DNA from 3 places in the Pseudonocardia sp. Ae717_Ps2 genome. Region 2 is predicted to be linked to each of the others. Evidence: riboswitches for the same ligand, from Rfam matches in the RefSeq annotation. Region 2 holds a riboswitch; each other region holds the start of a gene.
The links. A riboswitch is a leader RNA that binds a small molecule or an ion and turns the genes downstream of it on or off. The one in region 2 is predicted to bind S-adenosylmethionine.

Region 1: another riboswitch for S-adenosylmethionine. It lies ahead of Ae717Ps2_RS36190 (GNAT family N-acetyltransferase); the one in region 2 lies ahead of Ae717Ps2_RS07405 (aminotransferase class V-fold PLP-dependent enzyme).
Region 3: another riboswitch for S-adenosylmethionine. It lies ahead of Ae717Ps2_RS10845 (isopenicillin N synthase family oxygenase); the one in region 2 lies ahead of Ae717Ps2_RS07405 (aminotransferase class V-fold PLP-dependent enzyme).

What each region holds. Positions count from the first base shown of each region.
Region 1 covers NZ_MCIS01000001.1:3,859,132-3,868,657, reverse strand. The annotation lists gene Ae717Ps2_RS17660 (ABC transporter permease subunit) at 1-490, opposite strand, end outside; gene Ae717Ps2_RS40430 (putative leader peptide) at 701-814, opposite strand; gene Ae717Ps2_RS17655 (LLM class flavin-dependent oxidoreductase) at 927-2,024, opposite strand; gene Ae717Ps2_RS17650 (LLM class flavin-dependent oxidoreductase) at 2,405-3,505, shown strand; gene Ae717Ps2_RS17645 (OsmC family protein) at 3,616-4,101, opposite strand; gene Ae717Ps2_RS17640 (ABC transporter permease) at 4,802-5,653, shown strand; partial or broken gene Ae717Ps2_RS40425 (ABC transporter substrate-binding protein) at 5,650-6,228, shown strand; gene Ae717Ps2_RS38335 (hypothetical protein) at 6,323-6,691, shown strand; gene Ae717Ps2_RS17630 (ABC transporter ATP-binding protein) at 6,672-7,520, shown strand; SAM riboswitch class I at 7,678-7,770, shown strand; gene Ae717Ps2_RS36190 (GNAT family N-acetyltransferase) at 7,992-8,513, shown strand; gene Ae717Ps2_RS17620 (amino acid ABC transporter permease) at 8,510-9,469, shown strand; gene Ae717Ps2_RS17615 (amino acid ABC transporter ATP-binding protein) at 9,466-9,526, shown strand, end outside.
Region 2 covers NZ_MCIS01000001.1:1,524,425-1,533,950, reverse strand. The annotation lists gene Ae717Ps2_RS07435 (CNNM domain-containing protein) at 1-324, shown strand, start outside; gene Ae717Ps2_RS07430 (hypothetical protein) at 413-613, shown strand; gene Ae717Ps2_RS07425 (glycine--tRNA ligase) at 689-2,095, opposite strand; gene Ae717Ps2_RS07420 (antibiotic biosynthesis monooxygenase) at 2,300-2,629, opposite strand; gene Ae717Ps2_RS07415 (helix-turn-helix transcriptional regulator) at 2,736-3,113, shown strand; gene Ae717Ps2_RS07410 (Fur family transcriptional regulator) at 3,110-3,562, shown strand; gene Ae717Ps2_RS07405 (aminotransferase class V-fold PLP-dependent enzyme) at 3,572-4,930, opposite strand; SAM riboswitch class IV at 4,974-5,088, opposite strand; gene Ae717Ps2_RS07400 (hypothetical protein) at 5,162-5,677, shown strand; gene Ae717Ps2_RS38130 (hypothetical protein) at 5,674-5,829, shown strand; gene Ae717Ps2_RS07395 (DUF2795 domain-containing protein) at 5,901-6,278, shown strand; gene Ae717Ps2_RS07390 (hypothetical protein) at 6,317-6,733, opposite strand; gene Ae717Ps2_RS07385 (isoprenyl transferase) at 6,730-7,530, opposite strand; gene Ae717Ps2_RS07380 (hypothetical protein) at 7,584-7,946, opposite strand; gene recO (DNA repair protein RecO) at 8,170-9,006, opposite strand; gene era (GTPase Era) at 9,027-9,526, opposite strand, start outside.
Region 3 covers NZ_MCIS01000001.1:2,286,877-2,296,402, forward strand. The annotation lists gene Ae717Ps2_RS10840 (peroxidase-related enzyme) at 1-421, opposite strand, end outside; gene Ae717Ps2_RS40310 (putative leader peptide) at 610-681, opposite strand; SAM riboswitch class I at 1,136-1,228, shown strand; gene Ae717Ps2_RS10845 (isopenicillin N synthase family oxygenase) at 1,489-2,502, shown strand; gene Ae717Ps2_RS10850 (O-acetylhomoserine aminocarboxypropyltransferase/cysteine synthase family protein) at 2,499-3,782, shown strand; gene Ae717Ps2_RS10855 (alpha/beta fold hydrolase) at 3,779-4,630, shown strand; gene Ae717Ps2_RS10860 (ABC transporter substrate-binding protein) at 4,627-6,129, shown strand; gene Ae717Ps2_RS10865 (ABC transporter permease) at 6,131-7,081, shown strand; gene Ae717Ps2_RS10870 (ABC transporter permease) at 7,078-7,947, shown strand; gene Ae717Ps2_RS10875 (ABC transporter ATP-binding protein) at 7,944-8,738, shown strand; gene Ae717Ps2_RS10880 (ABC transporter ATP-binding protein) at 8,735-9,511, shown strand; gene Ae717Ps2_RS10885 (LLM class flavin-dependent oxidoreductase) at 9,508-9,526, shown strand, end outside.

The DNA of each region.
Region 1 (9,526 bases), 2.3 Mb from region 2:
GCAGCACCACGTGGCGCAGCTGCTCGGCGCGGGTGAACCCGGACACCGACGTCGCCTCGATCAGCTTCGGGTCCACCCCGCGGACCCCGGAGTGCACGTTGAGGTACATCGGGAACAGCACGCCGAGCGCGACGAGCAGCACCTTCGGCAGCTCCCCGATGCCGAACCACAGGATGAACAGCGGCACCAGGCCGAGGTGCGGCAGCGTGCGCAGCATCTGCACCGGCGGGTCCACGAGCAGCCCGCCCCAGCGCGAGAGCCCCGAGACCACGCCGAGCCCGACCCCGACGACCAGGCCGAGGACCAGCCCGGTCGTGACCCGGGCGAGCGAGACCAGCAGCCCCTCGGGCAGCTCCCCGCTGCGGGTGAGGTCGACGGCGGCGGTCACCACCCGCAGGGGCGAGGCGAGCTCGTCCTCGGCGAGCAGCCCGGTCGACGACGCGAGCTGCCACGCGACGATCAGGGCGACCGGGGAGATCCAGCGGCGCAGGTCGGGGCGGCGCCGGGTCCGGCGGGCGACGGGTGCGACGACGGGTGACGACGGCGTGGCGGATGGTGCACCGGCGTCGGCCGGTGCGGGGGTCCAGGTCGTGGACACGATGGCTCCCGGGATTCACGGTGATGACAGGGGTGGGCAGGGGTGGGCGCACGACGGGGCGGCCCGCGGCACGGGCGGCACGGCGCGGCGGGATCGCCGCGGTCAGCGACAGGTGCAGCCGGCGAGGCGGAGCAGGTCCACGTGGCGACGACGGGTGAGGTCCCGGCCCGGACCGACGGCGACCGTGCGTGACGGGGTGCGCCGGCCGGTGTTCATGCCACCAGGTGACCACGGCGTCCGGACCTTCACAAAACGGTGTCCGGACCGCGGGACGGGTGACAGGAGGTGTGCGGACCGCCGGCTCCCGTGCGTCCCGCTGGGTGGGATCTCAGGCCCGGGTGGCCCATTCCCGCGCCAGCAGCTCCTGCGAGGCGACCCGGTCGGTGTGCCGGTGGGTGATGGTGGTCAGGAGCAGCTCGTCGGCGCCGGTGACGGCGCGCAGCCGCTCCAGACCGTCGGCGACGGCGGCCGGCCCGCCGACGAGGCGGGTCGCGACCCGGTCGGTCACCAGCGCCGGGTCGGCCGGGAGTGCCACGGCGTCCTCGGGGCGGGGGTAGGGGATGGCGCCCACCCCGGTGCGGATGCTGTGCACCCACGGGGCGAAGCCCGCCGCGATCCGGGCGGCGTGCGCGTCGTCGGTGCCCACGACGACGTCCGCGGACACCATCACGTGCGGTCGGTCCAGCCGGTCCGACGGCCGGAACGCCTCCCGGTAGGCGGCCACGGCGTCGAGCACCGTTGCCGGGCTGACGTGGTAGTTCGCCGCGAACGGCAGCCCACGGCGCCCGGCGAGCACGGCGCTCTCCCCGCCGCTGGAGCCGAGCACCCAGGTCTGCAGGCCGGCCCCCTCGCCGGGGACGGCCCGGACCTGCACCCCGCCCGGGGCCCAGGTGCCGGCGATCAGCCCCTCGACGGCGTCGAGGAACGCCTCGTACGGCGGCGCCTGCGCCCCCGGCTGGCGCAGCGCGACCGTCGTGGCGCGGAACCGGGGCGAGGTCGCGAGCGCGGCGAGCGACACCGGGGCGGGGATCAGCACGCCGTCGACCACGCGGTCGCCGCGTCCGTCCGGTTCGCGGGCCGGCGGGCGCGGCCCGCCGGAGCGGCCGAGTCCGAGGTCGATCCGGCCGGGGTGCAGCCCGTCGAGGGTCCCGAAGTCCTCCACCACCGACAGCGGGGTCCGGTGGCCGGTCTGCACCGCCCCCGAACCGACCCGGATCGTGGTGGTCGCGGCGGCGACGGCGCCCATCAGGACGGCGGGCGATGCCCCCGCGACGCCCGGGTTGAGGTGGTGCTCGGCGAGCCAGAACCGGGCGTAGCCGGCCCGTTCGGCGGAGCGGGCCAGGTCGAGGGTGTCCCGCAGGGCGTCGGCGACGGTCGAACCGGCCGGCACCGGGGAGAGGTCGAGTACGGACAGCGGTACGGGCACGACGGCAGACCTCCGGACGTGCCCGGGGCGGTCGCGACGACCGGGCCGGGCGAGGGGTGTGCGCTCCCGGCGAGCCCGACGCGGGACGTGGGCGGGCCGGGGCGCGGGTCGGGCGGTGCGCTCCGAGCGGGTCCGGCCCGGGGCGACGCCGTCGCCCGCCGATCCTCACCCCGCGCGCGACGGGGGCGCAACCCCGGTGCTGCTTGCTACCGTCGACGTCGTGCCGGCCGCCCCGCCGCGCCGCCCGTCCGCGGGACCGCGCGACGGCCCGGTCCGGCCGGGACGCCCCCGGCGCACCCGCGCTCCGCCGGCGCCCGGCCCCACCCGGCACGTCCGATGACGACGCGTGCGGCGCGGCCGCGCGTGAGGCGGTGCTTCCCATGAGGTTCCAGGTTCTCGACATCGTTCCGCACGCCCCGCACCCGGTGACCGGCGAGATCGTCGACACCCACGAGCGACTGCGTCGGGTGGTGGACACCGCGGTGCTCGCCGAGCGGCTGGGGTTCGACTCCTACGCCGTCGGCGAGCGGCACGCCGGAGAGTTCGTCTCGTCCGCGCCCACCGTGCTGCTGGGAGCGATCGCCCAGGCCACGTCCCGGATCCTGCTCTCCACCGGGGTGACGGTGCTGTCGCTGCTCGACCCGGTCCGTGTGGCCGAGGACTACGCGACGGTCGACCAGCTCTCCGGCGGCCGGCTGGAGATCGTGATCGGGAAGGGCAACGAGGACCGGCACTTCCCGATGTTCGGGCTCGAGCTCGGCCGCCAGTACGAGTACCTCACCGAGAACTACGAGCTGCTGCGCCGCCTGCTGCGTGAGGACGGGGTGGACTGGAAGGGCACCCACCACGCCGACCTGGCGGGCGTGACGACCTTCCCACGGCCGTTCGCGGGCCCGTTCCGGATCTGGCACGGCTCGGCGACCTCGACCGTCGCCGTCGACCTCGCCGCCCGCTGGGGCGACCCGATCTTCTCGGCGAACGCGCTGCAGCCGCGGGAGAACTACCGCGTCCTCATCGACCGCTACCGGGAGAAGCTCGTCGAGCACGGCCACGACCCGGCGCTGGGCTACGTCGGCTCCGGCTCGGGCGGGCTGTTCCTCGCCGACACCGACGCCGAGGCGATCGCGGAGTACCGCCCGGTCTACGAGGGGTTCGCCGCGAAGATGCGGGCCGCGCACGCCGGGGACGACCGTCCGGGCAAGGCCACCTCGTTCGCGACCGTCGAGGAGGCGGTGGCGCACGGCCCCGCGCTGGTCGGGAGCCCGGAGCGGGTCGCGGCGAAGATCCTCGACTACCACGGGGCCTACGGCCACGACGTCCAGTCGGTGTCGGTCAACCCGGTGCTGCCCTACGCACGCCAGCACGAGGTGCTGACCCGGTTCGCGACCGAGGTGGTGCCGCTGGTGCGTCGCGAGGTGTCGACGACGCTGTGGGGCCCCGACGACGCCGGCCGTGCGGCCGGGTTCACCGCCGCCGCCTGACCCCGGCCCCTCCCACCGGCCGGTGCCCGGCGCGACGGGCGGGCCGGTCGCACTGGTCCAGCGCGACCGGCCCGCCCGTGCGGTGCGGGGAGCGGGACGGCGGTGCCGGGTCAGCCGGCGTCGGGCAGCGCCACCGGGGTCCAGTCGTTGGCGAACTCCAGGCCGCTGCGCTCGAACAGCTGGGTGACCGGGCACCGCCGCGCGGTCTCCGACACCAGCCGCTCGAACTGCTCGGGCGTCGCGTCGGTCTCGACGGTGGCCCGGACCTGCACCCGGTCGAAGTTGGCGTTGCCCTCGGCGCCACCGACGAGCACCGCGGTGTCGAGGTCACCGCGCACCTCGAAGGTCCAGTGGCCCAGGCGGATCCCCAGGTCCTTCGCGACCAGGCTCGCCGTCACCTGGTTGCACGAGGTCAGGGAGCCGAGTGCGTAGAACAGCGGGCTGGGCGCGGAGTCGGCGCCGCCGAAGGCCGGGTAGGCGTCGGCGGTGAAGACGTGCCCGACGTCGCCCTCGGGGCGCAGGGTCTGGAAGACCCCGGTGCCCTCGGAGTGCACGACGAACGGAACGACGGTCTGCTTCGGACGGACTGCGGTCATGGGTGTCCTCCCGGACGAGGTCGGTGCGGCGGGAACGGGCGTGCGCGCAGCGGGCCGGCACCGCCGCCGGGCGGGGGTGCGGTGGGGCTGCGGGCCGAGGGGGTGACCGGGTCAGCGACAGAGTGCGGACCGGGTACGACCCAGGTCCACGTGCAGGCGCGCGACGAGACGCGCGGTTCCGGTCATGGGAGCGATCGTGTCTGATCCGCTCCACGGGCGGCAAGCCACGCCCGCCCCCCCCGTCCGGTCGGTGGACGAACGACGGTCGCGGTCCGGACAACGTGGGTCTCCGCCCCGCCGGTCGGGAGACCGGGACGGTCCGGCCGGTGTTACGGGGCCGGTGCGTGGTGTTCCTGACAGTGGGTCCGTCCTTGTCCGCGGCACAGCCGTCCGGTATCTGTTCTACGGTGCCGCGGGGACGACGGCAGGACGCGCGACGTCCGGCCACCGTCCCCCGTGCACGGTCGGCTGCCGCTGACCGTGCACGCCCCGTCCGGCCCGCCGGCCCCTGCTCCCGCGGGCCCCGGTGGAGGGCGAGCTGCACCCGAACCGTGACCGGCGAGCCCTCAGACGACGGAGCCCTCGTCCGCACCCGTGCCGACGGCCGCGCCTGCGGCCGCCCCCGGCACGTCGTCCGCGCGCGGACGACCCGGCCCACCCCGGCGCCGGTCCGCGCCCCGTGCCCGCCGAGAGGTCCACCGTGTCCGCGTCCACCGACACTCCGTCCGGTGCGGCTCGTGCCGCACCCCCGTCCCCGCGCCGCCTGGCGTTCGACCCCCGTACCGCGCTGCTGCCGGTCCTGTCGGTGCTGGTGTTCCTCGCCGTCTGGCAGGCCGCCGCGGCGAGCGGGGTCTGGAACGAGACGTTCGTGCCGTACCCGTCGACGGTGTGGCGCGCGTTCGTGGAGGTGTCGACCACCCACGACGGCACCCGCGGCTACGGCGGCTACCTGCTGTGGGAGCACCTCTACATGACCCTGCGCCGGGTCCTGGCCGGTGTCGTCCTCGGTGTGGTCGTCGGTGTGCTGGTCGGTCTGCTCATGGGCACCGTCGGCTGGGTCCGCCGGGTCCTGGAGCCGTGGCTGACGTTCCTGCGGGCACTGCCGCCGCTGGCGTACCTCTTCCTGCTGGTCATCTGGCTGGGCATCGACGAGGCACCGAAGATCACCCTGCTCGCGCTCGCCGCCTTCCCACCGGCGGCCGTCGCCACCACGGCGGCCGTCGCCGCCGCACCGGTCGGGCTGGTCGAGGCGGCCCGCGCGCTCGGCGCGACCCGCGGCCAGGTGGTGCGGGACGTCATCGTCCCGTCGGCGCTGCCGGAGACCTTCACCGGCATCCGGCTGGCCGTCGGCATCGCCTATTCCTCGGTCGTCGCGGCCGAGCTGTTCAACGGCATCCCCGGCATCGGCGGGATGGTCAAGGACGCCAGCAACTACAACAACACCCCGGTCGTGCTCGTCGGCATCTTCGCGATCGGCATCTCCGGCCTGGTGATCGACGCGCTGCTGCGCGCCGTCGAGCGCCGCACCGTTCCGTGGAGGGGACGAGCATGACCATCCGCACCCGACTGACCGCACTGCTCGTGGGCCTGCTGGCTGTCGGCGTCCTCGCCGGCTGCGCCGTCGGCCCTGCCGGGCAGGACTCCGGCAAGCCGACCATCCGCATCGCCTACCAGAGCTTCCCCAGCGGCGACCTGGTCGCCAAGCACAACCGCTGGCTGGAGGACGCCCTGCCCGACTGGAACGTGCAGTGGACCAAGTTCGACTCCGGCGCGGACATCAACACCGCGTTCGTCGCCGGTGAGCTGGACTTCGGTGCGATCGGGTCCAGCCCGGTCGCCCGCGGGCTCTCCGCGCCGCTGAACATCCCGTACCAGGTCGCGTTCGTGCTCGACGTCGCCGGCGACAACGAGGCGCTCGTCGCCCGCAACGCCACCGGGATCACCGACGTCGCGGGGCTGCGCGGCAAGCGGGTCGCCACCGCGTTCGCGTCCACCTCGCACTACAGCCTGCTCGCCGCCCTCGACCGTGCCGGTCTGAAGCCCACCGACGTGCAGCTGATCGACCTGCAGCCGCAGGCCGCGCTGGCTGCCTGGGAGCGCGGCGACGTCGACGCCGTCTACACCTGGCTGCCGACCCTCGACGAGCTCCGCAAGACCGGGAAGACCCTGGTCACCAGCCGCGAGCTGGCCACGGCCGGCAAGCCGACCCTCGACCTGGGGGGTGGTCTCCACCCCGTTCGCCGAGCAGCACCCCGAGGTCGTCGACACCTGGCGCAAGGTCGAGGCCCGCGCCCTGGAGACCGTGCGCAACGACCCGCAGGCCGCCGCGCAGGCCGTCGCCGCCGAGATCGGCACGACCCCCGAGAACGCCGCGTCCCAGCTGAAGCAGGGCGTGTTCCTGTCCCCGCAGGAGCTGGCCTCCGCCGAGTGGCTCGGCACCGACGGCGCCCCGGGCAACCTCGCCCAGAACCTGCAGAGCGCCGCCCAGTTCCTCGCCGCGCAGAAGCAGATCCCCACGGCGCCGGACCTCGCGACCTTCCAGAAGGCGATCTACACGAAGGGTCTCCCGGATGTCCTCGCCGCAGGCTGACACCGACGCCGACACCGACACTGATACGGACCCCGACACCGGGGCCGCGGCGGGGGAGGGAGTGCCGGCGATCGCCGCGTCCGGGCTCGGGCACTCCTACCCGGGCCGCCGGGACCGGGTCCACGCGCTCGGACCGCTCGACCTGACCGTCGAGCGCGGCGAGTTCCTGGTGCTGGTCGGGGCCTCGGGCTGCGGCAAGTCGACTCTGCTCCGGCTGGTCGCCGGGTTCGAGCGGCCCACCGACGGGACGCTGACCGTCGCCGGCCGGGCACCCGAGCCGGGTGTCGGCGCCGGCGTGGTGTTCCAGCAGCCGCGGCTGTTCCCGTGGCGCAGCGTCGGCGGCAACGTCGACCTCGCCCTGAAGTACGCGGGGGTGAACCTGTCCGACCGTCCCGTGGCCCGCGAGGGGCTGCTGGAGCGGGTCGGGCTCACCGGTGTCGCGGACCGGCGGATCTGGGAGATCTCCGGCGGCCAGCAGCAGCGGGTCGCGATCGCCAGGGCGCTGGCCGCCGACCGGGACCTGCTGCTGCTCGACGAGCCCTTCGGCGCGCTCGACGCGCTCACCCGCGAACGCCTGCAGGACGACGTGCGCCGGGTCAGCCACGAGACCGGCCGGACCAGCGTGTTCGTCACCCACTCCGCCGACGAGGCGGTGTTCCTCGGCTCCCGGGTCGTGGTGCTCACCGCCCGCCCCGGACGGATCGCGCTGGACCTGCGGATCGACCTGCCGCGCTCCGGTGTGGACGCCGAGGCGCTGCGCGGCTCGCCGGAGTTCGCCGAGCTGCGGGCCCGGGTCGGGGCGGCGGTGAAGGAGGCCGCCGCGACCTGAGCACCCCGCTCCGCGGCGCGGGTGGGTCGTCCGGCGATCCGCCCGCGCCGACGGGGTGCGCCACTGCGCCCGGGCACCGTGCCGTCCCACTGTGATGCCACGACCGATCTCCCGGTCCGCGCTTGACACCGGATCGGTGCGTCGGCTGCAGTGGTGAGGTCCATCCAGAGCGGTCGAGAGTCCCGGCTCGTCGACGCCGCAGCAACCCGCCCCGTTCCGGGCAGGGTGCTACCGCCGGGTCCGATGGGAGACCCCGATGCCCCACCGCCCCGCGAGGCACCGGCCCGACGCCGGGCAGCGGGCCCGGATCCGGCTGCGCTGGGTCCGTCGCCGGCACGTCGACCTGTGCCGCACCGGCGCCGCGCTCTGTCGCTGACCTCTCCACCCGTGCCCCGCACCGGACCGCCCGCCACCGCGGCCGGCCGGTCCCCGCCTGCCCGAGGGCAGCGCTCGCACCGAGAGGTCCCCACCGTGACCGCGCTCCACCCCGCCCCGCCCACCACCTCCGCCCGCCCGGAGGTCCGCTGGGTCGCCTACACCGACCCGCTCGTCCGCCCGATGCTGGTCGAGCTCGACCAGGAGTACGGCGTCCGCTACGGCCACACCCTCGGCGACCTCGACGCCGAGACCCTCCGCGAGGCGAGCCGGTTCGCCCCACCGTCCGGCGGGGTGGTCCTGCTGCTCGACGGCGGTACCCCCGTCGCGGGGGGCGCCTTCCGCCGGTGGGACTCCGACACCGCCGAGCTCAAGCGGATCTGGACCGGCTCGGCGTACCGCCGCCGCGGCCTGGCCCGCCGGGTGCTCACCGAGCTGGAGGACACGATCGCCGCCCGCGGCTACCGGCGCATCTACCTGACGACCGGTCCGCGCCAGCCCGAGGCCCGCCACCTCTACCTCGCCGCGGGCTACACGCCGCTCTACGACCGGACCCTGCACCCGGAGACGGTCGGGCCGCACCCGTTCGAGAAGTACCTGACCGGGGGCTTCGCGTGAGCAGCCGCACCGAGGCCCGGGCCGCCCCGGGCGCCGTCCCGCCCACCGGGGACGACGACGCCGGCCTGCGGGTCGTCCCGGCCCGGCACCCGTGGCGGTGGGCGGGGACCGCGGTGGTGGCGGTCCTGGCCGCGATGGCGGTCAACGCGCTGGTCACCAACCCGGCCTGGGACTGGCCGACCGTCGGCCGCTATCTGTTCGCCCCGTCCATCGTGAACGCGGTGCTGCTGACGCTGCAGCTCACGGTGCTCGGCATCGTCGTCGGGTTCGTGCTCGGCACGGTGCTCGCGGTGATGCGGCTCTCGCCCAACCCGCTGCTGCGCTCGGTCAGCTGGACCTACATCTGGATCTTCCGGTCCGTGCCGCTGATCCTGCAGCTGCTGTTCTGGTACAACCTCGCCCTGCTCTACGACCGGCTCTCGATCGGCATCCCGTTCGGTCCGTCGTTCGTCGAGTTCGGCACGATGGAGCTGGTCAGCCCGGTCACCGCCGCGGTGCTGGGGCTCGGCCTGCACCAGGCCGCCTACGCCGCCGAGGTCGTGCGCTCGGGGTTCCTGGGCGTCGACGCCGGCCAGCTGGAGGCCGCCACCGCGCTCGGCATCCCGGCCTGGCGCCGGTTCCGGCGGATCCAGCTGCCGCAGGCGATGCGGATCATCGTCCCGACCGCGGCGAACGAGCTGATCGGCCTGGTCAAGGGCACCTCGGTGGTCTACATCATGGCGCTGTCCGAGCTCTTCTACCAGGTGCAGGTCATCTACACCCGGACCGGACGGGTCATCCCGATGCTGCTGGTCGCCGCCGTCTGGTACCTGGTGCTGACCAGTGCGCTGTCGGTCGGCCAGTTCTACGTCGAGCGGTACTACGCCCGCGGCGCGCAGCGCACGCTGCCACCGACCCCGTTGCAACGCGCGCGGGCCGCGGTGTCCGGACGGCGCCGGCGGGGGGCCACGGCATGACCGCCGCCGGCACTGCCCCGATGGTGGAGCTGCGCGGGGTGCACAAGAGCTTCGGTC
Region 2 (9,526 bases):
TCCGGGGTCGCCGCGGACGACGACGTCGCCGCCGTCCAGGCGACCTGTCGCCGGACCGGCCACCTCCGGCTGGTCGTCTGGGACGGGGACACCCCGATCGGGTACGTGCACGTCCGCGACACGCTGACGCGGGCGCCGGAGACCCGGGCCCGGGACCTGATGCGCCCGCTGCTCACCCTGCCGGCGGACACGCAGTACCACACAGCGGTGAACACGATGCGTGAGCAGCGTGCGCACCTGGCGCTGGTGGAGTCCGACGACCGCCCGGTCGGCATCGTGACCCTGTCCGACCTGGTGGAACGCCTGCTGCCGGAGCCGGTGTAGGAGCACTCCCCGGACCGGGTGCCCGAGCTGCGCCCGGTCCGGGACCGCCCTACCCTGGGTCGCCTCCCGATCACCCACGGAGGTTGTGATGACCGCTCCGACGCTGCGCCCCGCCGATCTCGACGAGGCGGCACTGGCCAGGCTGAGGCAGCTCGAGGACCGCATCGGCGGCCCGCTCGTGGCCTACCGACCCGAGTCGCCCTACGCCACGCTGTCCGCCGAGCAGCTGGAGGAGGTGCGCCGCACCGAGGCCGAGCTGGGCGTGCAGCTGCTGGCCTACCGGCGCTGACCCCCTCGACGACGAACGCCCCCGCCCGGGATCCGGGTGGGGGCGTTCGTGGCGCGGGTTGGTCCCAGCGTCGTCTCAGCAGCCGAGCAGGCGCGTCGCCAGGTAGGTCTCGACCTGGTCGAGGGCGACCCGCTCCTGCGCCATCGAGTCGCGCTCGCGGATCGTCACCGCCTGGTCGGTGAGGGTGTCGAAGTCGACCGTGATGCAGAACGGGGTGCCGATCTCGTCCTGGCGGCGGTACCGGCGGCCGATGGCGCCGGCGTCGTCGAAGTCGACGTTCCAGTTCTTCCGCAGCTGCGCGGCCAGGTCCTTCGCCTTCGGCGACAGGTCGGCGTTGCGCGACAGCGGCAGCACCGCGGCCTTGACCGGTGCGAGCCGGCGGTCGAGCTTCAGCACGACGCGCTTGTCCACACCACCCTTGGCGTTGGGCGCCTCGTCCTCGGTGTAGGCCTCGATCAGGAACGCCATCATCGACCGGCCGACACCGGCGGCGGGCTCGATCACGTACGGCTTGTAGCGGGTGTCGGAGGCCTGGTCGTAGAACGACAGGTCGACGCCCGAGTGGTTCGAGTGCGCCGTCAGGTCGAAGTCGGTGCGGTTCGCGATGCCCTCGAGCTCGCCCCACTCCTGGCCGGTGAAGTTGAACCGGTACTCGATGTCGACGGTGCGCTTCGAGTAGTGGGAGAGCTTCTCCTTGGCGTGCTCGTAGTGCCGCAGGTTCTCCGAGGAGATGCCCAGGTCGGTGTACCAGCGGGTGCGCTCGTCGATCCAGTACTGGTGGATCTCCTCGTCGCTGCCGGGCTCGACGAAGTACTCCATCTCCATCTGCTCGAACTCGCGCGTGCGGAAGATGAAGTTGCCCGGGGTGATCTCGTTGCGGAAGCTCTTGCCGATCTGGCCGATGCCGAACGGCGGCTTCTTGCGCGAGGTCGTCTGCACGTTCAGGAAGTTCACGAAGATGCCCTGCGCGGTCTCCGGGCGCAGGTAGTGCAGCCCCTCCTCGGACTCCACCGGGCCGAGGAAGGTCTTGAGCATCATGTTGAACTCGCGGGGCGCGGTGAACCGGCCGCGGGTGCCGCAGTTCGGGCAGGGGACCTCGGAGAGGTCGTTCTGGTCGGCCTGCTCCGGGTCGCGGCCCTTGCGCTCGGCGAACTCCTCGGCGAGCTGGTCGGCGCGGTAGCGCTTGTGGCAGGACTCGCACTCGACCAGCGGGTCGGAGAAGGTGCCGACGTGGCCCGAGGCGACCCAGGTCTGGCGCGGGAGGATGACCGAGGAGTCCAGGCCGACGACGTCGTCGCGGCCGGTCACCATGCTCTTCCACCACTGGCGCTTGATGTTGTCCTTCAGCTCGACGCCGAGGGGCCCGTAGTCCCACGCCGACCGGGTACCGCCGTAGATCTCACCGGAGGCGAAGACGAATCCGCGCCGCTTGGTCAGCGCGACGATGGTCTCGATCTTGGCTGAGGTGGGCTTGCTGGCCACTGGCGGCGCTCCAGAGAAGGTGGTTCGGAGGTCCCCGGATACGGGGCATCCCAGATTACCGACCCGCCATGTATCCCCACTCCCTGCCCCTGCCCCCCGACCCCGCCGCGGTGGCTCCGCCCGACCGACCTCGCACAGGTTCCTGCGACCTCGCACCGTGTGCAACGGCTGCGAGGTCGCAGGACGGTGCGCGAGGTCCGAGGGTCAGCTCAACAGGCTGGGGTGGTGGACGGGCGCGGCGCCGGGGGTCACGGTCACCAGGGACTCGTAGGTCGCCTCGGTGGTCGTGTCGGCCTCGGCCAGCAGCGGGTGCACGTGCTCGCGGACCTCGAACGGCCCCAGGGCACGCCGGTAGGCGTCGACGGAGTCGAAGCGGACGGTCAGGACCCACTGCCCGGCGTCCTCGATCGCCCGGCCCGCCTCACCCCCGCGGAAGCCCGGCCGGGCGGCGAGGAGTTCCAGGGCGCGGGCCACACGCGCGGTGAACGCGGCCTCCTCGGAGGGAGACACGCGGAAGCGGCAGACCAGCAGCACGGCGCGACGATAACGAACACGCCTACCATGTCGGGTGCGGCCTGTACGGCACAGCAGCGCCGGAGGGTGTGGCCGCCGCCTCCGGGGGAACGGACGGGTCCACCACATGTCTGCCGCAGCCCAGACCACGCACGCACCGGGAGCCGGCCCGGGCGCGGACGACGACCACCACCCCGCGCCCGAGCCGGGCCCGACCCGCGACCCGCGCACGCTGGCCGCCGCGGGCGACCTGCTGCGGGCACTCGCCGCACCGGTCCGGATCGCCATCGTGCTGCAGCTGCTGGAACACTCGCGGTGCGTCCACGACCTGGTGGACGCGCTCGGGGTCACCCAGCCCCTGATCAGCCAGCACCTGCGGGTCCTCAAGGCCGCCGGGGTGGTCGAGGGCGAGCGGAAGGGCCGCGAGGTGCTGTATTCGCTGGTGGACGACCACCTGGCGCACATCGTGGTGGACGCCGTCGCCCACGTCGAGGAGGACACGTGACGGAGACGACCGGCCGGACGACCGCGGCGGCGGTCACCGAGCGGTCCACCGCCGGGCCGCGCGGCATCCGCGCCACCCGGCAGCGGGCCGCCGTCACCGCGCTACTGGACCGGCTGGACGACTTCCGGTCCGCCCAGGAGATCCACGAGGAGCTGCGGCGCGCCGGCGAGGGCATCGGCCTGACCACGGTCTACCGGACCCTGCAGACCCTCGCCGACGGCGGCGAGGTCGACGTGCTGCGGGTCGCGTCCGGCGAGGCCGTCTACCGGCGCTGCGAGACCGAGCACCACCACCATCACCTCGTGTGTCGCCGGTGCGGCGCCGCCGTTGAGATCGAGGGGCCGGCGGTCGAGTCCTGGACCGAGTCGGTCGCCCAGAAGCACGGCTTCACCGAGGTGTCGCACACCCTCGAGATCTTCGGCCTCTGCGGCCGCTGCTCGGCGGGCTGAGGCCCGGGCTCAGTCCCCGCAGCCGGGGACGGCGGGCAGCTCCCGGTCGCGGGCGAACGGGTCCGCCGGGCGCGGGTCCGGGGTCGGCGCCCACCGGCCGTCGACGAGGGCGTAGGTCCAGGCCGGGCCGCGCCGTGCCAGATCGGTCAGCGCGTCGACCAGCCGGTCGACGTCGGAGGAGCCGGTGCGCAGGCCCAGCGACGCGCGCACGGCGTCGCGGCCGCCGGTGAGCCGCGCCAGCAGCGGGTGGGCGCAGAACCGGCCGTCGCGGACCCCGATGCCGTACTCGGCCGACAGCGCCGCCGCGACCAGCCCGGCGGGCAGCTCGCCCAGGGTGAACGAGACGGTCGCGGTGCGGTCGCCCGCGTCGTCGAAGCAGGACAGGGCCCGCAGGCCGGGGACCGTCGCCAGGCCGGCGTGCAGACGGTCGGCGAGCTCGCGCTCGTGGGCAGGCACGATGTCGTCGATCAGCGGGTCCAGGGTCCGGCAGGCCGCGCCGAGTGCGGCGGTACCGAGGACGTTCGGGGTGCCGCCCTCGTGCCGCTGCGGCGACGGCAGCCACTCCGTGACCGTGCCGCCGCCCGGGCCGTCGGCGACGGACACGGATCGGACCGCTCCCCCGCCCGCGACGTGCGGTTCGGCGGCGTCGAGCCAGTCCCGGCGGCCGACGAGGACCCCGGCGCCGTAGGGCGCGCAGAGCTTGTGCCCGGACAGCGCGACGTAGTCCGCGTCCCACCCGGCCAGGTCGACGCGCCGGTGCGGGGCGAGCTGGGCGGCGTCGACGCACAGCCGGGCACCCGCGGCGTGCGCGATCCGCGCGATCTCGGCGACCGGGAGGAGCTCGCCGGTCACGTTGGACGCCCCGGTGACCGCGACCAGCGCGGCGTCGGGACGGGCGGCGAGCTCGGCCCGCAACGCATCGAGCGTCGAGGCAAGGGTGGCGGCGGCGGGCACGACGCGGTGCTCGCGGTCGCGCCAGGCCAGCAGCGTCGCATGGTGCTCCAGGTCCAGCGTCACCACCGGGCCGGGGACGGCGCGGGCGAGCAGGCCGAGCGCATCGGTGGTGTTGCGGGTGAACACCACGACGTCGTCGGCGCGGGCCCGGACGAACCGGGCGACGTCGGCGCGGGCGTTCTCCACGAGCGCGGTGCAGACCTTCGAGGTCCAGCCGGCGCCGCGGTGCACGCTGCCGTGGTACGGCAGCACCTCGGCGACGTGCGCGGCGACCGGCTCCAGCGCCGGCGCGGACGCGGCGGAGTCGAGGTCGCAGTAGCGGGCCCACCGGCCGTCGACGAGCGGGACCGTGAGGTCCGCACCGACGACGCGGGGCAGGGCGTGCTGGACGGGACGTGGCAGGGCGAGGGTCATGATCGGGCCTCCGGCCGATCTCGGGGACCCGGCGTGGCGCACGGATCCGCGCTTGCCGACTGCGGGTGTCGCGTCGGCCCGGTCATCACCCGGGGCACCCCACCGCGGAGGAGGGTTGCCGTCCAGCGAGCCGGGGCTTCGCGCTGGCACTCGTGACCTTCGGCGACGAAACTAGCAGACCGTCTCAGATGGAGACACGTGAGCATCGCCACCCCGGATAGCGTCTGACCGATGACGGACACGCACCCCGCGCCCACCACGGTCCGGCGGATCGACGTCCCGGAGTCCGGCGAGCTGGCCCAGCTCGCCGCCGTCTTCGAGGACCTGCAGTACGTGCTGCGCTGCTGCGAGCACCTGGTCACCGCCCTGGGCGGACCCGAGTCCGGGCCGGTGCGGGTGGACGCCGACCCAGCGCTGGTCGAGGCCCTGTGGACCGGCGCCCTGATCGGCTACGTGCGGTGCTTCTCCGGCCGGACGAAGACGCTGACCACCGACGACCTGACGTCGCTGGAGCTCGACGGGGACGTCAGCGGGTTCCACGACATGGTGTTCAAGCTCCGCGACCACTACGCCTCCCGGCACGTGAACCCGCGCGAGTCGTACTCGATCGGCGTGGCCCAGTCCAACGACGGGACGCCCCGGGGCGTCCCGTCGTCTCCACCCCGCGCCCGCTCGTCGACGAGACGACGGTCCGGCTGCTCGGCCGGGTCGCCTACAGCCTGTCCGGCCTGGTGGACGCCCGGATGAAGAAGTCCCAGAACGACGTCCTCGGCGTCGCGCACGGGATGACCGCGGGCCAGCTGGCGGGGCTGCCGCTGGTGCACCTCGACGGCAGCGGCGAGGCGGCCCCGGAGGACGCGGTGACCCGGGACGGCACCGCGGACGGCCCGGGGAACTGATCCCCGCCGGATGCATCATCCGGCGCACAGCGGCTACCCGGTCGGGACACATCCCGACGAGAGGTGACCTCATGACCACTCGCACGACGACGTCCGACGCCGTCCGCACCGCCCTGCACGGCCTGGAGTTCCCCGCCGGCAAGGACGACCTGGCGTGGACCGCCGAGCGCAACGAGGCCGACGCCGCGACGGTCGAGGCCCTGCGGGCGGTGCCGGCCGAGGAGCACTACGCCTCGATCGCCGCCGTGGTGGCCGCCGTGGACCTGGCCGACGACGACCCGGCGCGCCAGACCTCGGGCGACACCGCGGACGAGTCGGCCGAGGAGACCGAGCAGCTGCGCGCGCAGCGGCGCACCGAGCACACCCGTCCCGGGCTGTCGGAGTCCACGAAGGACGTGGACCCGGTCAACCCGATCGCCGAGGAGCTCGGCACCAACCGCAAGAAGTGACCCGCGCGGCCGGGGCGGGCACCGCCCTGGCCGGCCGGTCAGCCGCCGACGAGCTCGGCCCGCATGCTCGACGCGGAGGACACGACGAGCATGAGCAGCGTCCCCATCGGACCCTCGCCCAGCCCGGCCGCGGGGAAGGCGTAGCGCAGCGTCACGTCCCAGCCGCGCTCGCCGCGCACCACCCGGGGCGTGCCGAACAGGCCCTCCCCCACCCCGAGCCCGACCCGTCGCGGCACGTCGTGCTCCGGGTCGGCGGAGTCCGGCAGGTCCCACGCCACGACGCAGGTCAGGTTGAGGACGGGCAGCCCCTCCTCCAGCTCCGTCCCCTGCACCACGCACAGCACGCCGCCGTGGGCGAAGGTCAGCGCGCCGTCGTCGTCGGCGGTGACGTCGTGGAACCGCTCCAGCGCACCCTTCGCGGTGGCGAGCATCCCCGTGATCACATCGGTGGTCACGGTGTCACCCCCGTCGCGGCGTCGCCCGTCGCGGCGTCCACGGCCCCGCCGAAACGCCGGTCCCGGCGTGCGTAGATCTCGATCGCCTGCCATATGTGGCGCCGGTCGAAGTCCGGGAACAGCGTGTCCAGGAAGACCATCTCGGCGTAGGCGCTCTGCCAGAGCAGGAAGTTCGAGGTCCGCTGCTCCCCCGAGGAGCGCACGAACAGGTCGACGTCGGGCATGTCCGGCTCGTCGAGGTGGCGGGCCAGCATCCGCTCGTCGATCTTGTCGGGGTTGATCCGGCCCTCGGCGGCGAGCCGGGCGATCTGGCGCACCGAGTCGACGATCTCGGCGCGGCCGCCGTAGTTGACGCACATGGTCAGATTCAGCACGTCGTTGCCGCGGGTGCGCTCCTCGGCGATCTCCAGCTCCTTGATCACCGAGCGCCACAGCCGCGGGCGGCGGCCCGCCCAGCGGACCCGGACCCCCATCGCGTCCATCTCGTCGACGCGGCGGCGGATGACGTCGCGGTTGAAGCCCATCAGGAACCGGACCTCGTCGGGGCTGCGCCGCCAGTTCTCGGTGGAGAACGCGTACGCCGACAGCCAGCGCACACCGAGGTCGATGCAGCCGCGGGCGACGTCCATCAGCGACGCCTCGCCCCGCTTGTGCCCCTCCGTGCGGGGCAGACCACGGGCGTTGGCCCAGCGGCCGTTGCCGTCCATGACGAGGGCGACGTGGCCCGGCACCAGCTCCGGCGGGATCGCCGGGGGCCGGGCACCGGACGGATGCGGTGCGGGAGGCTGGAACGGCACGTCACCGACCCTACGTCGGGGCCGATGGCCGGGCTCGGCCGCGGTGGTCGGGCTCAGTCGCGCTGGTCGGGCCGGGGCCAGGCCGGCACGGCCGGGTCCTCCAGCCGCTCGATGGTCTCGCGCAGCCGGCGCATCCCGCGGTGCCCGTGGACCCGGTCGACCTCCGACAGCGGTTCGGACTCGTCGGGCCGGATCACCGGCAGCATCGGGATGGCCGGCCAGGCGCCGTCCTCGGTGCGGGCCCGGACCTGACGCATCGCACGGGTCGGCCCGTCCTGCGGGGACTCCGGCATGACCTCGGTGCGGGCCGGGAGCTGCTGGGTGGGCGGCACCGGGATCCGCTGCGTCGCGGCCGGGAGACGATGGGTGCGAGCGGTGTGGTCGTCGTCCGGCGGCGGTGTGTGGGGTCGGTTCACGACTGCCTCTCCGACGGGGCTGGGGTCCCCTCGATCACAGGAGGATAACGAGACCGCGCAACCGGTTGCCTGTCCTGAGCGACGTTCACCCGGTGGAGTCGGCGGAAGCGCCGTGCGCCGCGACCGGCGGCACCGCGGCGGGCGGCGCACCGGGAACGTCAACCGCTCGACGAAGCATACGGGCCGCTCACGGCAGCCCGATCGGGACACCGGGCCGATCGCACTAGTCGGACAGCGCGTCCGGAGGTGTCGGCGCACCGCCGTCCGGCGGTTCCGGGGCGGTCCCCGGCGCACCCGGCGCGACGACGGCGGCGGGCCGGACCCGGGCGCGGCGGTCGACCAGGGGCAGCGAGCGCAGCTGGCGCTCCAGGTGCCACTGCAGGTGCGCCGCGACCAGGCCGCTGGCCTCCCGCCGGGTCGGGGTGCCCGAGGCGTCGGCGGTGTCCCAGTCACCGTGCAGCAGCGCCATGAGCAGGGCCACCGTCTCGGGGGCCGGGGTGACCGAACCCGGCGGGCGGCAGCGCGGGCACACCATGCCGCCCCCGGCGACGGTGAACGACCGGTGCGGGCCGGGCGTCGCACAGCGCGCACAGTCCGACAGCGACGGCGCCCACCCCGCATGGCTCATGGCCCGCAGCAGGAACGCGTCGAGCACCAGGGCCGGTTCGCGGGCGCCGTCGGCCAGCGCCCGGGTGGCACCGAGCAGCAGCAGGTAGACCCGCAGGCTCGGCTCGCCCTCCTCGGACACCAGCCGGTCCGCGGTCTCCAGGATCGCGCAGCCGCAGGAGTAGGCCGACCAGTCCGCGACGATCGCCGGCGCGAACGCGTCGACGGTCTGGGCCTGGGTGACCACGTCGAGCGTGCGCCCGGTGTAGCACTGGACGTCGACGTGGTTGAACGGCTCCAGCCGGGCGCCCCACCGCGACCGGGTGCGGCGCACGCCCTTGGCGACCACCCGGATCTTGCCGTGCTGACGGGTCAGCATCGTGATGATCCGGTCCGCCTCGCCCAGCTTCTGCACCCGGAGCACGATCCCGGTGTCGCGGTAGAGCTGGGCCATCCACCCAGTCTAGGTTCTCCTCAGAACCCCAGCTTGCGCAGCTGCTTCGGGTCCCGCTGCCAGTCCTCGGCGATCTTCACGTGCAGGTCCAGGTGCACCCGGGTGCCCAGCAGCTTCTCGATCTGGCGACGGGCGTCGCTGCCGACCTGCTTGAGCCGGGCACCGCCCTTGCCGATCACGATGCCCTTCTGGCTGGACCGCTCGACGTAGATGATCGCGTAGATCTCCAGCAGGTCCTTCTTCTCGATCGTCTCCTCGACGACGACGGCGATCGAGTGCGGCAGCTCGTCGCGCACGCCCTCCAGCGCCGCCTCCCGCACGAGCTCGGCCACGAGCACGTCGGTCGGCTCGTCGGTGAGGTCGCCGTCCGGGTAGAGCTGCGGGCCCTCCGGCAGCAGCCCGACCAGCAGGTCCGACAGCAGCGAGACCTGGAAGCCCGACTTCGCCGAGGTCGGCACGACCTCGGCGAAGTCCATCAGCGCCGCCACCTCGGTGAGCCGCTCGGCGACCTGCTCGGGGC
Region 3 (9,526 bases), 760 kb from region 2:
GCAGCGCGAGCTTGCTCGCGAACTCGGCGAGCACACGGTGCCGCGGGGAGAGCTCGCGAACCTCGCGGTAGTCGATCGCCACCCGGGTGCCCAGCCTGCGGTCGCCGAGCGCATCCCCGAGGCTGCCCGCGTGGTTGAGGCGGCAGTAGCTGCAGCCGTTCTCCGCCGAGGTGACGGTCGCGAGGATCTCGCGGTCGACGTAGGGAAGCAGACCCTGGTTCGGGTCGAGCAGGGCAAGCAGATAGTCGTTGAATCGGGCGGTGTGATCCCCGCCCAGAGCAAACGCACGGACCCAGTTCGGGGTGTAGCCGAGCGTCGCGGTCAGGGACTCGATCTGCCCGCGCAGTTTCGCGGGCAAACTCTCGATCTCGGGAACCCGCAGACGTGAAATCGTGTGCTGATCGAGCGCTTCGGTGCTCATGGAAATCCTTTCCACGGAGAGTGGGCGGCATTCATCGGCACATCACCGACACTGAAGAGGTGTGGGCATGCGCAGTGAGCGACCGTCACGAGAAGTGTCGGCCGAGATGGGGGTATCAGCAGGCAGCGGCCAGAGAAGGCGGCTCGCGCCGCAGGCCGGTCAGGCTCTGCGGGAACAGCTCGGAAAGATCAACAGACCGAGGAGGAGACGCGACAGAAATCGACGTGTGCGCGCGATGTCAGCGGCAGTCGAATCGTCACGCCGCGACGCTAACCGACGCGCAGTAGTTGGGGCAACCGTCGAGTATGTGCGGCGCGCCTCACCTCGATTCGGTGAAGCTGTTCCGGTGATCGGGCTTCCTGTTCGGTCGGAGTCACCCGAAGATCGGCAGCGGGTATCGCTCTCGGATCACGGGTACCTCGCGGGCCGGGACGGCGACGAGCCACGAGAACTTGTCGGGCGCACCGCGGGTGACAGCGTGACTGCGCGGATGGCACCTCGACGCCCCGGAGGACACGGGATGGTGGGACGGGTCGTCGTGGTCGGGGGCGCCGCGCGGCACCGCTGGCGAACTCACCGCACTCGCGGAGCGGCTGGGAGGGATGTCGGCACGTGGCCGGCTGGCCTGCCGTCCGGACGTCTGCGCCGTTCAGCGAACGGGTCTGTGGGCGGGATCGGCTTGACATCGGGTGCGGCGCGGAGGTTGGGTGAAGTCGTCCATCCAGAGCGGCCGAGAGAACCGGCTCGACGACGCCGCAGCAACCACGTCCCCACGGGCGCAGGTGCTTCCGCCGGAAGCGATGGGGGAGCCGTGCGCCAGTGGATCCGGGGTGTCTGGTCCCGGCGTCGGCACGTGGACTACTGCCGGACGGGGACCGCGCTCTGTCGGTGAGGACCGACCTCGACCCGCCCGTCCTCGGCGAGCTGGTCGTCGCCGAGGTCGCGCACCGCCCGGCCGCCGCGCGGTCCGTTCTGCTGCGGACCCCGCGGGTGCGTCCGGCTGTCTGACTCGTTCCCGTCCTGCCGATCTGTCGACAGACCGGCGGGACACGACACGTGAGGTCGCCATGACCGACACCCTCCCCGTGATCGACCTCTCCCGCTTCCGCGCCGGCCCCGGCGAGCGTGCCGCCGTGCTCGCCGAGCTGCGCTCCGCGGCGCGGGAGGTCGGCTTCTTCTACGTGACCGGACACGGAGTCCCGGACGAGGTCACCGCCGGGATCGACGCGCTGGCGCGGCGCTTCTTCGCGCTGCCCGTCGAGCAGCGGCTGGAGATCGAGAACGTGCACTCGCCGCAGTTCCGCGGTTACACCCGCACCGGTACCGAGCACACCGGCGGCACCGCGGACTGGCGCGAGCAGATCGACATCGGCCCCGAGCGGGAGCCGGTGACCCAGGGCCCGGGCGACCCGGACTGGGTCCGGCTGATCGGGCCCAACCAGTGGCCCACCGCGCTGCCGGAGCTGCGCGAGACCGTGCTGACCTGGCAGGCGGAGGCGCTGCGGGTCAGCCGCGAGGTGCTGCGCGCGCTCGCCGCCGCGCTCGGGCAGGACGAGGGCTACTTCGACGCGTGGTTCGACGAGGAGTCCTCCCTGCACGTCAAGATCGTGCGGTACCCCGGGCGCCCGGAACCGGACTCGGACCAGGGCGTGGGTGTCCACAAGGACTACGGCTACCTCGCGCTGCTGCAGCAGGACGCGGTCGGCGGACTGCAGGTCGAGGGCCCGGACGGGCGCTGGATCGACGCCACCCCGGTCCCCGGTGCGTTCGTGGTCAACATCGGCGAGATGCTGGAGATCGCCACCCAGGGCTACCTGACCGCGACCCGGCACCGGGTGGTCAGCCCGCCGGTCGGGGTGGACCGCTTCTCGGTGCCCTTCTTCCTCGGCCCGCGGCTCGACGCCGTCGTCGAGCCCCTGGAGCTGCCCGCCGAGCTGGCGGCGCAGGTCCGCGGGGTCAGCGAGGACCCGGACAACCCGCTGCACGCCCAGTTCGGGGAGAACGCGGTCGTCGGATGGCTGCGCTCGCACCCGCGGGTGGCCGAGAAGTACTGGTCGGACGTGCTGGCGAGGCGCGCGTGACGTCGTTCGCCACGAGGCAGCTGCACGCGGGGGCGGTCCCCGACCCCGCCACGGGCGCCCGGGCGGTCCCGATCTACCAGACCACCTCCTATCGCTTCACCGACAGCGCGCACGCCGCGGCCGCCTTCGCGCTCGAGGACCTGGAGAGCCACGCCTACACCCGGCTCTCCAACCCGACGACCGCGGTGGTGGAGGAGCGGCTGGCCGCCCTCGAAGGGGGCGCCGCGGCAGTGGCGGTGAGCAGCGGGCAGGCGGCGACGTCGCTGGCGCTGCTGAACCTGGCCCGCGCCGGGGACCACGTGGTCGCCGCGGCGAGCCTCTACGGCGGCACTCATACCCTGCTCTCCTCGACCTTCGCCGACCTGGGGATCTCGGTGACCTTCGTCGAGGATCCCGACGACCTCGACCAGTGGCGGTCCGCGATCACCGCGCGGACCCGGGCCCTGTTCGGCGAGAGCATCGGAAACCCGCTGGGCAACGTCCTGGACCTCGCCGGGGTCGCCGCGGTCGCCCACCAGGCCGGGCTCCCGTTCGTCGTCGACAACACGGTGCCCACCCCGTACCTGCTGCGCCCGATCGAGCACGGGGCGGATGTCATCGTGCACTCGACGACCAAGTTCCTCGCCGGACACGGGACCGCGATCGGGGGGATCGTGGTCGACTCCGGGCGGTTCGACTTCGGCCGCCATCCCGACCTCTGGCCGGGGCTCACCGCACCGGACCCCACCTACGGCGGCCTGTCCTTCCACGCGCAGTTCGGTCCGCTCGCCTACGCCCTGCGGCTGCGGACCCGGCTGCTGCGCGACCTCGGTCCCGCGCCCTCGCCGTTCAACGGGTTCCTGCTGCTGCAGGGGATCGAGACCCTCGACCTGCGACTGGCCCGGCACGTCGAGAACACCCAGGCCGTGGCCGAGTTCCTGGAGGCGCACCCGGCGGTGGAGGCCGTGCACTATCCGGGTCTGCCGTCGAGCCGCTGGTTCGAGGCCGGTCGCCGGTACCTGCCCGCGGGCGCGGGCGCCATCGTGGCGTTCGAGATCCGCGGGGGCCGCGAGGCGGGCGCCCGGTTCGTCGACGGGCTGCGGCTGTTCACCCACCTGGCGAACATCGGTGACGTCCGCAGCCTGGCCATCCACCCGGCGTCGACCACCCATGCCCAGCTCGACCCGGCGGCCCAGCTCGCGAGCGGGGTCACCCCCGGCCTGGTCCGACTGTCGGTGGGCATCGAGGGGATCGCCGACCTGCGGGCGGATCTCGAGCACGCTCTGGAAGGGCGAGAATGAGCACGACGGTCGTCTGGCACCAGGAGTCCCGGCTCGCGGGTCGGCGGGGTGAGCTGCACGTTCACCGCTGGTCGCCCGCCGAGAGCCCGCGGGCGGTGCTGCTCCTGCTGCACGGGCTCGGCGAGCACGCCGGGCAGTACGCCTCGCTCGCCGAGACCGCCGCCGGGGAGGGGATCGAGACCTGGGCCCCGGACCAGGCCGGACACGGTCACAGCGCGGGGGTCCGGGTGCTCGTCGAGTCGGTCGACTACCTGGTGGCGGATGCCGAGACCGTCCTCGCCGAGGCGCGGCGCAGCAGGCCCGGGCTGCCGGTCATGGTGGTCGGGCACTCGCTCGGCGCGGTCGTGGCGGCCCTGCTCGTCGGCGAGATCCGGGGCCGCGGACGCGCCGACCCGGCCGCGGACGTGGCCGGGCTCGTGCTCACCGGATCCGCGCTGCGCGGCGGTCCGAGCCTGCCGCCCGGGATCGACCCGTGGCTGCTGCGCAAGGACCCCGGCGAACTCGTGCGCGATCCGGACCAGGCCGCGCGGGTGCGAGCGGACCCACTGGTGTGGGCGGGCGGGCTGCGCCGCGAGACCCTGTCCGCGCTGGTCGCGGCCACCGCCCGCACCGCGCCGCTGCTCGCCGAAGGCGCGCTCGACCACCTGCCGGTGCTGCTGCTGCATAGCGAGGCGGACGACCTCGCCCCGGTCGCGGGCGCGCGTGAGGTGGCGGCCGCGCTGCCCCGCGGGCGGATCGTGACCTACCCCGAGGACCGGCACAACGTGCTGCACGAGCTCGACCGCGCGACCGTCCACGCGGAGCTGCTGCGCTTCGCGCACAACCTGATCGGAGCATCGCCCGCATGAGACTGGCCCGACTCGTCCCCGCCGCGGCTGCCGTGCTGCTGCTCGCCGCCTGTGGTGGTGGGCCCGCCGAGAGCGCGGCGCCGAGCACGGACACCACCGTCGACGTCCGACTGGTGCTGGAGCCCACCAGCCTCGACCTGACGACGGTGTCGGGCGCGGCCCTCGAGCAACTGCTGCTCGACAACGTCTACCAGGGACTGCTCACCCGCTCGCCCACGGGCGAGGTCGTCCCGCTGCTGGCGCGGGAGGTGCAGACCTCGGCGGACGGGCTCACCTACACCTTCCCGCTGAAGCCGAACCTGACCTTCGCCGACGGCTCCCCGCTCACCGCGGCGGACGTCGTGTGGTCCTACCAGCGGGTCCTCGCGCCGGACTCGAGGAACCCGAACAAGAAGGACTTCGCCGCCGTCGCCGGGGTGTCCGCCCCGGACCCGAACACCGTGGTGCTCACCCTGTCGAAGCGGGACGCCAACCTCACCTACGCGCTCACCAACCGGGCCGGCGCGGTGTACAAGACCGGCACCGACCCGGCGAGCCTGGCCGCCACCACGAACGGCAGCGGCCCCTACACCGTCGCGCAGTGGAACCGCGGCTCCACGATCACCTTGGCGCGCAACGAGAACTACTGGGGCGAGAAGGCCAAGGTCGCCTCGGTGGTGCTGCACTACATCCCCGACCCCAACGCCGCCAACAACGCGCAGCTGACCGGTGAGACGGACGTCGAGACGGCGGTCCTGCCGACCCTGGTGAGCACCTTCGCGGGCCGCGAGGGGCTGCGCGTCGCCGAGGGGATCACGTCGGACAAGTTCGTCCTCGGGTTCAACAACTCCCGCGGTCCGCTCGCGGACCAGCGAGTGCGCTCGGCGATCCGGCAGGCCATCGACAAGAAGGGGCTGCTCACCATCCTCGGCGGGGCGGGCCAGGTGATCGGCAGTGGGGTGGCGCCGACCGACCCGTGGTTCTCCGACCTCACCGCGATCGACCCGTACGACCCGGAGGCCGCCAAGCGGCTGCTGGCCGAGGCGGGCGTGGGCAGCGGGCTCACGCTGTCCCTGCAGGTCCCGAACATCTACCCGGAGACCATCGGCACGTACGTGGCCTCGCAGCTCGCGCAGGTCGGGATCACGGTGAACGTTCAGCCGGTCGAGTTCGCGACCTGGCTGGACAAGGTCTTCACGCAGGCCGACTACGACCTGAGCATCGTCGACCACGCCGAGGCCCGGGACATCGCCAACTACGCCAACCCGCAGTACTACTGGCGCTACGACAGCCCGGTGGTGCAGGACCTCGTGGCCCGCGCGGGGACCGCGGCGAGCGACCGGGAACGGGACGACCTGTACAAGCAGGCGGCCCGGCAGATCTCCGAGGACGCGGCGAGCGACTGGCTCTACAACCCGGGCGCCCGCACCGTGATCCGCGACGGGGTGGAGGGCTTCCCGACCAGCTCGACCAGCTCGCGGCTGGACCTGTCCGCCCTGTCCGCCACGGAATCGTCGTGACGTGATCGCCTTCCTCGTGCGCCGCACGGTGCTCCTGCTGCTGTCGCTGCTGGTGGCGAGCCTGCTCGTGTTCGGCCTGCTACGGCTGCTGTCCGGGGACATGGCGCAGGTGGTCGCGGGGGTGCAGGCCACGCCGGAGCAGGTAGAGCTGCTGCGCCAGGAGCTCGGGACCGACCGGCCCTGGGTGGTGCAGTACCTGGACTGGATCGGAGGCGCTGCGACCGGGGACTTCGGCCGGTCGGCGCTGTCCGGGGTGTCGGTGTCCGCCGAGCTGGGCGCGAAGCTGGCCGTCACGGCGCCGCTCGTCGCGGGCTCGATCCTGCTGTCCGTGCTGGTGGCGGTCCCGCTCGGGGTGCTCGCCGCGGTCCGGCACCGCAGCCGGGTCGGCCTCGGCATCACCGCCGTGTCCCAGCTCGGGATCGCGCTGCCCACGCTGTGGGTGGGGCTCGTGCTGGTGATCGTGTTCGCGGTGCTGCTGGGTTGGCTGCCCGCGCAGGGCTTCCCGACGGCAGGCTGGGCGCAGCCGGGTCGGGCGCTGCGCAGCCTCGTGCTGCCGTGCGTCACGCTCGCGCTGGCCGAGGGCGCGGTGCTGCTGCGGTTCGTCCGCACCGCCACGCTCGGCGTGCTGCACCAGGACTTCCTGCGCACCGCACGGGCGACCGGACTGACCCGCACCGGCGCGTTGCTGCGCCACGGCCTGCGCAACGCCGCCCTGCCCGTGGTGTCCGTCCTCGGGCTGCAGGCGGCCGCGCTCCTGGTCGGCGCCGTCGTCGTCGAGCGGGTGTTCTCGCTGCCGGGCGTCGGGTCGATGCTGCTGACCGACGTGGGAAACCGGGACCTGGTCAAGGTCCAGGGCGAGGTCCTGCTGCTCACCGGTGCCGTCCTGGTCATCGGATTCCTGGTCGACGTCGGGCACCGGCTGGTCGATCCGCGGCTGCGGGTGGCCCGGTGAACGGCCCGGTGAACAGCCCGGTGGACAGCTCGGTGATCCGGCGGGTGCTGCGCGAGCCGGGGGGTGCGATCGGCGCCGCCCTGGTCGGTCTGCTCGTGCTCTCCGCGCTGGTCTCGCTCGTGTGGACGCCCTTCGACCCCACCCTGGTCGACCCGGCTGCGGCGTGGGCCCCGCCGCTGACCGGCGGGCACCCGCTCGGGGCGGACGGCAGCGGGCGGGACCTGTTCAGCCAGCTCCTCGCCGGCGCCCGGATCACGGCGGTGGCGGCGCTCGCCGCGACGGTGGTCGCGGGCGTCGTCGGGGTGGGACTGGCCGCGGCGGTCGCGGTCGGGCGGCGCAGTGGCGACGTCGTCTCGCACCTGATCGACGTCCTCGTCGCCTTCCCCACGCTGCTGCTGGCGATGGTGCTCGCCGCGGTCTACGGCGGCTCGGTGGCCACGGCGGTGGTGGCGATCGGTATCGGCACCGGGGTGAACGTGGCCCGCGTCGGGCGCGCGGAGATGAGCTCGGCGCTCGGGACCGACTACGTCCTGGCGGCGCGGGCGAGCGGCGCCTCCACCTGGCGGATCGTGCGCACGCACGTGCTGCCGAACGTCGCCCCCGTGCTGCTCGTCCAGCTCTCCCTCACCCTGGCCCTCGCCGTGCTGGCCGAGGCCGCGCTGTCCTACCTCGGGTTCGGCACCCCGCCGCCCACCCCGTCGTGGGGCCGGATGCTGCAGGACCTGCAGCAGTACGTGACCGTCCACCCGTGGGCCGTGTTGTGGCCGGGCCTGGCGATCACCGCGGCCGTGCTCGGGTTCTCCCTGGTCGGCGACGCGCTCCGGGACGTCACCGATCCCCGGCTGCAGCGGGAGGTGGTCGTGTGACCCTGCTGGAGATCACCGACCTCACCGTGCGGTTCGGTGACCGTCCCGTGGTCGACGGGGTGTCGCTGCACCTCGGCGCGGGGGAGCGGCTGGGGCTGATCGGTGCCTCGGGGTCGGGGAAGTCGCTCACGGCGTTGGCCGCGGTCGGGCTCGCGCCCGAGGAGGCGGTGGTGAGCGGGAGCGTGCGACTCGACGGGCGGGAGATCCTCGGGCTGCCCGACGGCGAGCTGGCGCCCCTGCGGGGCGGCTCGGTCGGGGTGGTGTTCCAGGAGCCGCAGACCGCGCTGGACCCGTTGATGCGGGTGGGGAGCCAGGTCGCCGGACCCGTTCGGCGGCTCCGCGGCACACCTCGTCGGGCGGCGGCCGAGCGGGCGGTGGAGCTGCTGACCGCCGTCGGGCTACCGGACCCCGAGCACCTCGCCCGCGCCTACCCGCACCAGCTCTCCGGGGGCCAGCGCCAGCGCGTCGGGATCGCGATCGCGCTGGCGGGCGAGCCCGCGCTGCTCATCGCCGACGAGCCGACCACCGCGCTCGACGTGACCGTGCAGGCCGACATCCTCGCCCTGCTGGACCGGCTGGTCCGTGAGCGCGGCACGGCGCTGCTGTTCATCAGCCACGACCTGGCCGTGGTGGCCCAGGTCGCCGACCGGGTCGCGGTGCTGGCCGAGGGCAGGCTCCGCGAGGAGGGTCCGCTCGCCGAGGTGTTGCGCGCCCCCGCGGCCCCCGCGACCAGGGCCCTGCTCGACGCGTACCGGGCGAGTGCCTGGAACCCGCAGGAGGTGCGGCCGTGATCCTCTCCGCTCGTGCGCTGGAACGCCGCTACCCCCTGCCGCGCACCCGCGTGCTCGGGCCCCGCCGCCACCGGGAGGCCCTGCGCGGGGTGGACCTGGACGTCGGCGAGGGCGACGGCAGCACCGGGATCGTCGGGGAGTCCGGCTCCGGCAAGTCCACCCTGGTCCGGCTCCTGCTCGCGCTCGACCGCCCGGACGCGGGCACCCTCATCCACCGCGGCACGCCCGTGGTGCGGGCGGGCCGGGACTTCCGCCGGGACGTCCAGGTGGTCCTGCAGGACCCGTTCGCCTCGCTCGACCCGCGGATGCGGGTGGCCCGGATCGTCGCCGAGCCCCTCGAATGCCTCGACGTCCCGGGCGACCACCGGGCACGGGTGCGGGAGCTCCTCACCGCGGTCGGACTCGGTCCCGAGGCGGCGGACCGCTACCCGCACCAGTTCTCCGGCGGGCAGCGGCAGCGGATCGCGATCGCCCGCGCGCTCGCTCCCGGCCCGCGGGTGCTGGTCGGCGACGAGCCGCTGTCCGCGCTCGACGTCGCCGTCCGGGTACAGGTCATGGACCTGCTGCGGGGACTGGCCGCGGACCTGGGGCTCTCACTCGTGCTCGTCTCGCACGACATCGGCGCCGTGGCGCGGCTGTGCCGGCGGATCGTGGTGCTCCACGAGGGCCGGATCGTCGAGCGCGGGGACACCGCCGAGGTGCTCGCCGCCCCGCGGGACCCGTACACCCGACGGCTGCTCGCGGCCGTCCCGACCCTGCCGGAGCTGCGATGAAGCTGGGCTTCCTCA